3 regions of the Comamonas sp. 26 genome follow, and region 3 is predicted to be linked to each of the others. Evidence: riboswitches for the same ligand, from Rfam matches in the RefSeq annotation. Region 3 holds a riboswitch; each other region holds the start of a gene.
The links. Region 3 has a riboswitch for glycine ahead of CLU84_RS15835 (D-amino acid dehydrogenase). Riboswitches for the same ligand answer to the same signal wherever they lie in the genome.
Positions count from the first base shown of each region.

Region 1: it holds a riboswitch for glycine, as region 3 does, so the genes downstream of both, CLU84_RS06185 (trimeric intracellular cation channel family protein) here and CLU84_RS15835 (D-amino acid dehydrogenase) in region 3, are expected to answer to the same signal.
Region 2: it holds a riboswitch for glycine, as region 3 does, so the genes downstream of both, gcvT (glycine cleavage system aminomethyltransferase GcvT) here and CLU84_RS15835 (D-amino acid dehydrogenase) in region 3, are expected to answer to the same signal.

Region 1 covers NZ_PEFL01000001.1:1,352,342-1,356,410, reverse strand. The annotation lists gene CLU84_RS06195 (sulfate ABC transporter substrate-binding protein) at 1-756, opposite strand, end outside; gene CLU84_RS06190 (oxidative damage protection protein) at 903-1,178, shown strand; glycine riboswitch at 1,469-1,560, shown strand; glycine riboswitch at 1,574-1,693, shown strand; gene CLU84_RS06185 (trimeric intracellular cation channel family protein) at 1,746-2,411, shown strand; gene mnmC (FAD-dependent 5-carboxymethylaminomethyl-2-thiouridine(34) oxidoreductase MnmC) at 2,583-4,069, shown strand, end outside.
Region 2 covers NZ_PEFL01000001.1:2,221,812-2,225,880, forward strand. The annotation lists gene CLU84_RS10250 (DHA2 family efflux MFS transporter permease subunit) at 1-46, shown strand, start outside; gene CLU84_RS10255 (hypothetical protein) at 184-669, shown strand; gene CLU84_RS10260 (MBL fold metallo-hydrolase) at 842-1,915, shown strand; glycine riboswitch at 1,967-2,077, shown strand; glycine riboswitch at 2,096-2,223, shown strand; gene gcvT (glycine cleavage system aminomethyltransferase GcvT) at 2,290-3,426, shown strand; gene gcvH (glycine cleavage system protein GcvH) at 3,545-3,919, shown strand; gene gcvP (aminomethyl-transferring glycine dehydrogenase) at 4,025-4,069, shown strand, end outside.
Region 3 covers NZ_PEFL01000002.1:271,889-275,957, reverse strand. The annotation lists gene CLU84_RS15840 (DMT family transporter) at 146-1,078, shown strand; gene CLU84_RS15835 (D-amino acid dehydrogenase) at 1,252-2,520, opposite strand; glycine riboswitch at 2,692-2,790, opposite strand; gene CLU84_RS15830 (amino acid permease) at 3,321-4,069, shown strand, end outside.

The DNA.
Region 1 (4,069 bases), on a different contig from region 3:
AGCCAGGATGGACAGCGAAGGCGCAATGATCTGGAACTTCTCAGGGCCAAATTCCTTGAGCGCCAGATAGGCTTCGTTTTCCCAGGCCAGCAGCACATCGCCCAGACCACGCTGCACAAAGGTCACGGTGGAGCCACGCGCGCCGGTGTCCAGCACGGGCACGTTCTTGTAGAGCTTGGTGATGAAATCCTTGGCCTGCGCATCACCGCCGTACTTGCGCTTGGCAAACTCCCAGGCGGCCAGATAGTTCCAGCGGGCACCGCCCGAGGTCTTGGGGTTGGGCGTAATTACCTGCACGCCGGGCTTGACCAGATCGTCCCAGTCCTTGATGCCCTTGGGGTTGCCCTTTTTCACCAGAAACACAATGGTCGAGCTATAAGGCGCGCTGTTGTGCGGCAGGCGCTTTTGCCAGTCAGCCTTGACATTGCCGTTCTTGACCAGCGCATCAATATCACCGGCCAGCGCCAGCGTGGCGACATCAGCATCAATACCGTCAATGATGGAGCGCGCCTGCTTGCCCGAGCCACCGTGCGACTGCTTGATGGTCACATCCTGGTTCTGCGTGGCCTTCCAGTGCTTGGCAAACGCCTGGTTGTAATTCACATACAGCTCACGAGTCGGGTCATAGGACACGTTGAGCAATTGCACGCCGCTTTGTTGTGCAAAAGCAGGCAATGTGGGCAGAGCGGAGAGGGTCAAGCCAGCAATCAGACCGGCAGCCAGAGGAAACTTGATAAAGTTGCGACGATTTTTCATTGGACTGTGTTCTTGGAGTGAATGGATAACGGGCTTCTTCTCCCCCGTTGCTATGCATTCTTGATCCGCAGTCTTAAAACTCAAACTACTAAGATTTCAGTTTGTTATTACCTAAACATCTGTAATCACACAAGAGGACCCTACACATGGCACGTACCGTTCATTGCATCAAGCTGGATCAGGATGCAGAAGGCCTGGACTTTCCCCCTGCACCCGGCGAACTGGGCAAGCGCATCTATGAAAGCGTGAGCAAGCAGGCCTGGGCCGACTGGCTCAAGCACCAGACCATGCTGATCAATGAAAACCGCCTGAACCTGGCCGACGCGCGCGCCCGCCAGTACCTGTCCCGTCAGATGGAAAATCATTTCTTTGGTGGCGGAGCAGATGCGGCTCAGGGCTACGTGCCTCCAAGCGCTGAGTAAGCTCGCCTGAGTCAGAGACCTCAGATACAAAAGCCCCGTGGCATTGCCCGGGGCTTTTTTGTTGCTGGCTGCGGCCAAAGGCGCCAGATTTGTCACAGTCAGGCATCAAGGAAAACCTGCCTATACCCCAAGCACAGCAAGCGCGAGCAGCTATCAAAATTAACTTTCCATCATCGCCATCGCAGCCGCCAACGAAAAGCCAGACTTCAAATAAAACAAAAAACAGATCATCAAACCCAGGCAACACAGGTACTAACCCGTAAAACACCGCCATAACTGGCTAAAATCGCGCCCATCCTGCGGGAGAGCGGAACCTGCAACGGTTCCCGCCGAAGGCGCAAACTCCCATAATCGCTCAGGCAATAAGTACCGCAGGTGGGTCAGACAAGGCCCGGATATCGCCAACTGGAGAGCAGCCCGCAATCACAAGTTTGCAGGGCTCACCGAAGGGGCAAGCATGTCCACCGCGAAGGTGCACATGCGCAACTCTCAGGTAAAAGGACAGCGGGAGAGGCAAACCAGACACTCCTGTTGATGTGAGTGGCTGGTCTATTTTCAAGTGCCGTCATGCTTCCTTCCGTCTCTTTGCTGGACTCGTTCCAGACCGCCAATTTCACCGTCATGCTGGTCATCTATCTGGTGGCCATCACTGCCGAAGCCATGTCCGGCGCGCTTGCTGCGGGCCGGCGCAATATGGATATCTTTGGCGTCGTCGTCATTGCCTTTGTCACAGCCCTTGGCGGCGGCACCATTCGTGACATGGTGCTGGGCCACTACCCGATTGGCTGGACGCAGCATCCCGAATATGTGTATCTGGTCATCAGCTTCGGCCTGCTGACCACGGTGATTGCACGCCACATGCACAGACTCAAGCAAGTGTTTTTGCTGCTGGACGCCATGGGCCTGATCGCCTTCTCGCTGATCGGCTGCAACACCGCGCTGGAGCTGGGCTACCCCACCATCGTCGTCATCATGGCGGGCATGATTACCGGCATCAGCGGCGGCATTTTGCGTGATGTGCTGTGCAACCAGGTGCCCGTCGTCTTCCGCCGCGAGCTATATGCCAGCGTGTCGCTGGCCGTATGCCTGATGTTCCTGGGCCTGCGTCACCTGGATGTCAGCCCCAATATCAGCACCATCGTCTGTTTTGCCGGTGGCTTGGCCTTTCGTATGGCGGCCATTCGTTTTAAATGGCGTCTTCCTGTCTTCTCCTACCAGCAACGCTGGGAATAAACTTCCCCCCTGAGCCGCTTTGCGGCTTCCCCCTCTCTCTGCGAGAGGGGGACGACAGCCTCGCTGCGAGACGGCTCTTGCTCGCTGTCCCTGATACTTACACCGCACCAGTTTTAAGCATCACGCCTTGTGGATGCGTTTTCCCCTGCCATGTCTGAACCCATCACATGGATGCCTGATGGCACCCCCTACAGCTCTCGTTTTCAGGATCGCTATCGCAGCGAAGATGGCGGCCTCGATCAGGCTACCCATGTCTTTCTGGGCGGCTGCGGCCTGCCTGCTGCATGGGCCAATACGCCGCAATGGCGGATTCTGGAAACCGGTTTTGGCTTTGGCCTGAACTTTCTGGTGACCTGGGCGGCCTGGAAAGCTGACCCGCAGCGCACGCGGCTGCTGCATTTCGTTTCGGTTGAGGCGTTTCCCGTCTCTCGCGAAGACCTGCTGCAGTCCTTGCCTGCAGATGACCAGCTGCGCGCACTGGGCCTGCAACTGGCCGAGCAGTGGTGGGGGCTGCTGCCAGGCGTGCACCGCCTGTCTTTTGAAGAGGGCCAAGTTCTGCTGACGCTGTATATAGGCCCGGCACAGACCATGCTGCGCAAGCAGCAGCTCACGGCAGATAGCGTCTACCTCGATGGCTTTTCGCCCCAGCTCAACCCCGAGCTATGGGATGAAGATGCCATGAAAAACATCGCCCGCCACTGCCGCCGTGGCACGCAGCTGGCGACCTGGTGCGTGGCTGGCAGCGTGCGGCAAGCCCTGAAGACACAGGGCTTTGACGTCAAAAAAGTGCCGGGAACGCCTCCCAAGCGACACAACCTGCAGGCCAGCTACAACCCTGCGTGGGAGCCCCGCCACCGTGCGGATGGGCTGCCTGCGCCCGTCAAACAACCAGGCCACTGCCTGGTGCTGGGTGCGGGGCTGGCCGGTGCAGCCGCCGCAGCCAGTCTGGCAAGGCGGGGCTGGCAAGTCACCGTGCTCGACAGTGCTGCGCAGCCCGCTGCCGGTGCATCGGGTCTGCCTGCAGGGTTGTTCTGCCCCCATGTCTCACCCGATGACAGTGTTTTATCGCGTCTGTCCCGCAGCGGCGTGCGCACCACGCTACAAACTTTGCAGCAACTGAGCGCTGCCCAAAAACTGCAAACGGACGAGGACTGGGCCCATGGCGGCGTGCTGGAGCATGACCTGAACGAGCCCGCCCACCTACCACCGCAATGGCTGAAGACAGGCAGCGCCGAGCACGGCTGGGGCCTGCAGTGGAGCAAGCCCGCTACTGCTCAGCATCTGCAAGCCGCCCGCTTGCCTGATGACAGCCACGCCCTGTGGCACGCGCAGGCGGGCTGGGTCAGGCCTGCGCAACTGGTACGGGCTTTGATGCAATCGACCCTTATTCAGTGGCAGGGCAATACCGATGCCGCCAGGCTGCAGCGCGATGAAGTCAACGGTCAGTGGCAGGTGTTGAACCTGCAGGGCCAGAGCATTGCCCAGGCCGACATGCTGGTTCTGGCGCTGGGCCCGGCCAGCAAAACACTGCTGCAAGCCAGTGGCATGAATGCCGGACTGTGGGAGCTGCAAGCCATACGCGGGCAAGTCAGCGTGGCCGAGCATACGGCACAGACTCAGGCGGCCATGCCGCCCTTCCCGGTCAACGGCCACGGCAA
Region 2 (4,069 bases), on a different contig from region 3:
TCCGCAGGCCGGTGGCGGAGCAGACGCAGCCGCTGGCGCGCATTGAGAAACGCAGAGTAAAAGCACAGAGTAGTAACGCCAAGCTTCAAGCCAAAATAGCTGCCAGCGCTTTATCCATCAGCGTTGGTAGCTATTTTTTTGAGAGAAAAAGGCGCTTATTGGAACTTGGGCAAGAATACTTTCATGCCTATTTCAAACTTCTCCCGCCCTGCGGCCATCTGCGCCATTACCCTCGCAACCGTGGTGCTTGGTGCCTGCACCACGGTTGCACCGGATAAGCCCGGCAATACGGAGAGCGCGCAAGCCACGGTGAGCCAGCCATCATGGCCAGAATGGACACGCACAGAATGCATTCCTATGGCCCAGCTGGATCAGCAACCCCAGCTGCGCCGCCAGACAAGCCCGATCATCCAGTCCAGCTGGTTTCCCAAAGGGCTTCACACCACCGTCACCTTCTTGCTTGAAGTCACTCCTCAAGGCGAGCTGGGCCGCGTGCTCTGGCAACCCGCCAAGACCGACCCACGCATCGTGAAAACCATTCAGACGTCGCTTACACGCTGGAAGTTCAAGCCCGGCATGCGCCAGGGCCAGCCCGTCACCACCTGCTTCGAGCAGCCTTATGAATTGATCTTTCCGCCCATCAATGAACCGGTGGCGAATACACCTTAGAGCACCTTAATACGTCGTTGCTTCGCCTCAAACGCAAACCTCCGGTTTGCTGGGTAGCGTTAGCCGCTCTTAATCCGAACCTTTCACTCAGATACGGCTGCTTGCAAGTTTGTGCTTGCAGTGCACAAGCCCAGCCTCAACTATTCACTCTGACTGACTTCAGGCCCTGCACTTGATTCGCTTTTCATCTTCAATCGCTGACTATCAGGCATCGCCCCAGAACCGGGACGGGCTCTTTCACAACGTCCATCCGCGCCCAGCCAACGGCCCCAAGCCGGATGCCAGAACGCTGTGGAAATTTCTGTTCAACAAGCCCGCCAACACCGAGCCCGGCAGCGCACTTCCCCTACAAAAACTCAGCCGCGCCGCGCTGGATGCCGCGCCTGAGCGCAGCCTGTACCGCCTAGGTCACTCCACTGTGTTGATCAAGCTGCGCGGCGGCTGGTGGCTGACGGACCCCGTCTTCTCTCTGCGCGCTTCGCCGTTTTCCTTTGCCGGGCCCAAACGTTTTCATGCACCGCCAGTTGCGCTGCATGAACTACCCCCGCTGCATGGCGTCATCCTCTCGCACGATCATTACGACCATCTGGACCGTGCCACCATCCGTGCGCTGGCTCCCAAAGTGGGCGTATTCCTTTGCACGCTTGGCGTGGGTGACCGACTCATGGACTGGGGCGTTCCCGCCGCAAAAGTCCGCCAGCACGACTGGTGGCAGAGCAGCGAAGTCAATGGCCTGCGCATGACCGCCACACCCGCCCAGCACTTTTCAGGCCGTGGGCTTGGCGACGGGAACCGTACGCTGTGGGCATCGTGGGTGATTGAAGATTTGCAGAGCGCATTGCCACTGCGCGTTTTCTTCAGTGGCGATGGCGGCTACTTTGACGGTTTTAAAGAGATAGGCCAGCGCTTTGGCCCCTTTGATCTGACGCTGATGGAAACCGGTGCCTATGACGAGCACTGGCCCTATGTTCACATGCACCCACAGCAAACGCTGCAAGCCCATCAGGACCTGCAGGGCCGCTGGCTGCTGCCGATTCACAACGGCACCTTCAATCTGGCCATGCACGCGTGGTGGGACCCCTTCGAGCAGATTTTGTATCTGGGCCAGCAGCAAGCCATCCCCGTCGCCACACCCATGATGGGCGAGCGTATCGACCTGAACCAGCCCCACGCCTGCAGCCCTTGGTGGCGGGCCTGCATGCCCCAAAACGCATTCACTGCGGCCTCTGTGCCAGAGCTATCGTAAACCCCAGCCTGCCAGAAACTATTCAGGGCTGGTCAGACAGTTCTACTAGAATTGCCACTGTCAGGAGAGAGTGCTCTCAGCTTCACGCTGCAACGCACCGCCGAAGGCGCAGACACCCCACCTGGTGCCCAAACGCTCAGGCAAAAGGACTGACAAGCGCTGCCGCGCTGAATGCAGGCAGCGTTCCTTGCTGGAGAGAGATGCCGCACTACGCAATTGCGCTAGGTGATGGCATCCACCGAAGGAGCAAACCGCCCGACTTCACTGCGGCGGCGAATCTCTCAGGTAAAGCGGACAGCAGGGCAAGCCCGCTAGGCATGGCAGCCGCCGTGCATAGCCACTCATCTTGGTTTGAATGACCGGAGCGCTTGCCTGTGACTGTTGCCGATATTTCTTCCGACCTGCGCACCACGCCGCTGTTTGCCCTGCACCAGAGACTAGGCGCCCGCATGGTGCCGTTTGCCGGTTACTCCATGCCCGTTCAGTACCCTCAGGGACTGATGGCCGAGCATCTCCACACCCGCAAAGCCGCAGGCCTGTTCGATGTTTCGCACATGGGTCAGTTGCTGCTGCGCGGCCCTGACGCAGCGGCTGCGCTTGAATCGCTGATGCCCGTTGACATCATAGGTCTTGGTCTGCACAAGCAACGCTACGGCCTGCTGCTCAACGAGCAAGGCGGCATTCTGGACGACCTGATGTTCGTCAACCGGGGCAACGACCTGTTCCTCATCGTCAACGGTGCCTGCAAGGCGGCCGATATTGCGCATATCCAAAAACACATAGGCCAGCGCTGCAAAGTCCTGCCCCTGCCCGACCGCGGCCTGCTGGCGCTGCAAGGCCCACAAGCCGTAACTGCGCTGGCCCGGCTGATCCCCGGCGTGAGCGATCTGGTCTTCATGACTGGCAATCACTTTGACTGGCAAGGCCACGCGCTCTACATCACGCGCAGCGGCTATACGGGCGAGGACGGTTTTGAAATTTCCGTGCCCAGCGACGCTGCCGAGGCTCTGGCCGAGACATTGCTGGCCCAGCCCGAAGTCGCACCCATTGGTCTGGGCGCGCGCAACTCTTTGCGTCTAGAAGCGGGTCTGTGCCTGTACGGCAACGATATCGACACCACCACAACCCCGGTGGAAGGCGCGCTGAACTGGGCTATCCAGAAGGTACGCCGCACCGGCGGTGAACGCGAAGGCGGCTTTCCCGGCGCGGCCATTGTGCTTGCGCAGCTGCAAAATCCGCAGCAGCTCACGCGCAAGCGTGTGGGGCTTGTGGCCCTTGAGCGCATTCCCGTGCGCGAGCCTGCGGTGCTGGAGAACATGGACGGCCAGCATATCGGCCACATCACCAGCGGCCTGCTCAGCCCCACGCTGAACCAGCCTGTGGCGCTGGCCTATGTGCAGCCCGACTATGCGGCAGTGGATACCGAGATTTTCGCCATGGTGCGCGGCAAGCCCGTGCGCATGAAGGTAGCTGCCACGCCGTTTGTGCCCACCCATTACTACCGCGGCTAAGGCTGCCACCGCAGAACAGTCAGGCCAGTTCGCCAAACAGGTCACAGAACGCCGCTAAAGTGCGCGCTGGACCTTTCTCAAACATCTGATTCCCCGAATCCCCCATCTGGAGCCTTCCATGAGCATCAAGTATTCCAAAGAACACGAATGGATCAACGTCGCTGACACCAATGCCGCCATCGTCGGCATCACCGTCCACGCGCAAGACGCGCTGGGCGATGTGGTGTTTGTGGACCTGCCCGCAGTCGGCTCCACCTTCAAGGCTGGCGATGTCGCTGGCGTGGTTGAGTCCGTCAAGGCCGCCGCTGATGTCTACATGCCCGTGACCGGCGAAATCATCGAAGTCAACGAAGCCCTGCGCGACGACCCCGCACTGGCCAACAGCGACCCGCTGAGCACCGGCTGGTTCTTCAAGGTCAAGATGAGCGATGTGAGCGAGCTCGAAGGTCTGATGGAAGAAACCGCTTACAACGACTTCGCCAAGGACAATTAATTGGCACACGGCCTTCGCAGACGCGAAGGCCGTTTTTTTATGGCAAACGTCCGACACCACTTGCCGGTGCTTGCCAGTCACAGCTTTCGAGAATAGGTCCCTCCCATGCTGATGTCGCCCCCCGCTCCCGTTGCTTCGCTGGAGTCTCTG
Region 3 (4,069 bases):
GTATTTGATGCGGCTGTCGCCATCAGTCCTGTATGCATTCGCATTTCACGTCACCTTGGCTCAAGCAGGCGGGCTGCATGAATTGCGTCAGCAGTCGCGAATGGGCGGCGCTATGCTGGTGCGGCAACAATAGAGAAGGCGAGTCATGTCGGGCATCGGAACGGAATATGTGTGGGTGATCGTGGTGCTGTTTGCGGCTGCTGCGCAGACGGTGCGCAACACGGCCCAGCGCTCGCTGACGGCGCAGGTCGGCACCATGCCTGCCACGCTGGTGCGCTTTCTCTACGGCTTGCCGTTTGCCGCTGTCTATCTGCTGGCGCTGTATGGCTTTGGCGATCAGCCACGGGCGCTGCCGCAGTTCAGCGCTGTGTATCTGGGCTGGATTGCGATGGGAGCGGCGTTTCAGGTTGCGGCCACGGCGGCTTTGCTGATGGCCATGAAGGAGCGCAACTTTGCCGTGGCGGTCACGCTGTCCAAAACCGAGGTGCTGCAGGTGGCCTTGTTTGCCGCCATGTTCTTGCATGAGCTACCAACACGCTGGGCGCTGCTGGCCATGGTGCTGGCCACTATCGGTGTGCTCATGCTGTCCTTGCCGCCGCGCGGGCAGATTTTTACGCTATCGGCATGGGCAAGCAAGTCATCGATGTATGGACTGATTTGCGGAGCCTGTTTTGCCCTGGCCACGATTGGCTTTCGTGGCGGCGCGGTAGAGATTGCGCGCCTAGGTGTGGACTCGCCCTGGCTGTCTGGTGCATGGGGTGTGCTGATAGCACAGAGCATGCAGTCATTGGTCTTGGGCGTCTGGATTGCGAAGACCCATGAACAGGGCCTGCGCCCCATCTTCAAGGCCTGGCGTATATCGCTGCTGGCAGGCAGCATGGGCGCGGCGGCATCGCTGGCGTGGTTTACCGCCTATGCTATGCAAGGCGCAGCGGCGGTGCGCACGCTGGGCATGGTGGAGGTGGTGTTCAGCTACCTCGTCTCGCGCCGCGTGTTTAGCGAGCAGCTGTCGCTGACGGAAAAACTGGGCATGGCGCTGATGATGCTGGGACTGGTTTTGATCTGTTTGCAGCTCTGAATTTGAGAGCTGCCCGCGCATGTTTTTTGCCACTTCTGTATTGAATAGTGAATAAAGTAGTCAGTGAGTAAGCGCAGGCAGCTCTTTAATCAATAGCGGATCAGCGGAGCACCAGACCTTGCAGGCAAAGGTCTGGTATGGCTTTATGGGTTGTCAACAATGAGTGGTGTGAATCAGGCTCTTGCTGGCGTCATGGAAGCGGGCCTTGGTGTCGTTGCTGTGCTGCCCAGAGACTGCTGAACGATATCGCCAACCATGTCGGCCGTGATGGCGGACAGCGTCCAGCCCAGGTGGCCGTGGCCGGTGTTGTAGAAAACGCAGGGCTTGCTGCCGCGACCCACGCGGGGCAGCATGTCCGGCATCATGGGGCGCAGTCCCGCCCATGGCACGACGCTGCGGGTGCTGACGCCAGGGAAGCATTGCTGCACCCATTCAATCAGCGGTCTGATCCGGTCGGCGCGGATGTCCTTGTTATAGCCATTGAACTCTGCCGTGCCCGCCACGCGGAAGCGGTCGTCGCCCAAGCGGCTGGTGACCAGCTTGGTTTCATCGTCGAGCAGGCTGACGATGGGCGCTGCCGAGCGGCTGACTTCATCGAGCAGATTGATGGTGATGGAGTAGCCTTTGACGGGGTAGATGTTGACCCGGTCACCCAGCTGCGATGCCAGCGTGCGACTGGCCGTGCCTGCGCAGACGACGATGCCGTCAAAGTTTGCTGTGCTGGTTTCCTGCCCTTGGCGGGCCGTTACGCTGGCTTGCTTGCCATGGGCGTTGACGGACAGAATTTCCTGCTCGTACAGGCAGCGCACGCCCAGGCGTGAGCAGGCAGCGGCCAGACCGCTGGTGAACTTGTGAATATCGCCGGTGGAATCGCTCTCGGTGTAATAGCCGCCGTAGTAGCTGCCGGACAAGGTGGGCTCGATGGCACGCATCTCCTGCGGCGTCACGGCGCGGCGCTCCAGCCCGCCTTGGGCCAGCAGTTTGGACACCCGGCCCGCATGCTCAAAGCCCGCCTGATTGCGGTAGATGTGAAGAATGCCTTCTTTCTTCAGGTCGAAATCAATGCCTTCACGCACGGCCCAGTCAAACAGATGCTCGCGCGCCGCAATGGCGAGGCGGGCGGTCTCTGCGGTGTTTTTCTCGTAGTGGGGAATGGCAGCCAGAAATTCGCAGAACCACGAAATTTTGTGCCAGCTGGGCTTGGGGTTGAGTAGCAGCGGCGCATCGCTTTTGAGCATCCACTTGAGGCCCTTGAGAATGGTGGACCAGTGGTTCCAGACCTCGGCATTGGAGGCCGATAGTTGTCCGCCATTGGCGAACGAGGTTTCCATGGCGGCGTAGCGCTGCTTTTCGAAAAGGGTGACGGAAAAACCGCGGCGCGCCAGGGCGTAGGCGGTGGTCACGCCCGTGATACCACCACCGATAACGGCGATTGTCTTCATGATTCAGGTTCCAGAAACGTCAAGGGTGGAGCCCGTGCGCAACATACGCAGCGGACGCCCCCTCTGTTCTGGACCTGAGAGATTCACGAAGCAGCGCCAGGGGCGATATTCGCTTGCTCCTTCGGTATGCCCGGCGGACGATGACGTCTGGACATTCTTCAGAGTGTTAAAGCAGTGATGCCGATCCTTTTGCCTGAGAGTTTCCGGGGCGGTTGCTCCTTCGGCGCTGCATACGAAAGTTTTCGCTGCAGTCTCTCTCGGCACCACTAGGCTGAGAGCCTGATGGCGAATGTAGGTAAAAGTCGGGTGGTTGGGTATACGGGTTTTCTAGAGTTACTGGCTTTGCTGGCGTTCAAGTTTCTGAAAAATAGATAGCGGCTTGCGCCTGTTATTGAGGAGTCTTGAAGCCGAATAATGCGTAAGTGGCCTAAAGGTAAGCGCAAGAAGCTTCCAATTTCATAGCGTAAAAAGCTGTCAAGTGGGTTTGAGCAGCCCCAGAGTCAGCCCCTGCATTGGCGCAGCCGGGTATGGCCGTTGAAGGTTTTGGGCAAAATGACATCTTTGCCTGTCAACTGGCCTAGCGATATCACCGCTTTGCCACTGAAGCGCCCGACTGGGGTAGCTGCCGATACAGGATGCAACGGGCCTTACCGGCCTCGGCGTTCTGCTTCATGGCTTCGTTCCTGTGTCCTTGTTGTCTGCGATCGCATTGGTCGCTTTTTTGCGTTGCTTGCCGCAACGCCTGCGGGATGGTTGGGTGTTTTGTGCAGATGGGCGCAAACCAATACAACAAGACATTTATGTCCCAACCCAACTCAAGCCAGCAACCCGCGCATACCGCGCTGGCGACTGGCAGCAGTGACAACGCGAAACCCCAGTTGCACCGGGTGCTCAAGCAGCGCCACCTGAGCATGATTGCCATTGGCGGAGCCATCGGCACAGGTCTGTTCGTGGCCTCTGGCTCGGCTATTTCGCAGGTCGGCCCTGGCGGCGCGGTGCTGACTTATTTGCTCATCGGCATCATGGTGTACTACATCATGACCAGCCTGGGCGAGCTGGCCGCGTTCATGCCGGTGGCAGGTTCTTTCTCGACCTACGCATCGCGCTATGTGGATCGCGGCTTTGGTTTTGCGCTGGGCTGGAACTTCTGGTTCAGCTGGGCCGTGGTGGTGGCGGTCGATCTGGTGGCGTCACAACTGGTGATGGCCTATTGGTTGCCCGATGTGCCGGGCATTATCTGGAGCGGAATATTTCTGCTGCTGATGGTGGGCCTGAATGCTTTTTCAGCCCGAGGTTTTGCCGAAGCCGAGTACTGGTTTGCGCTGATCAAGGTGGTGGCCGTCGTGGCTTTTCTGATCACCGGCGTGCTGATTCTGTTCGGCATTATCAGCAACGGTCATGTGCCAGGTTTTGAGAACTGGACTACGGGCGATGCGCCGTTTGTGGGCAATTTCGCCACCTTTGTGGGCGTAGCCATGATCGTGGCCTATTCCTTCCAGGGCACGGAGCTGGTCGGCGTGGCCGCTGGCGAATCCGAGAATCCGCGCGA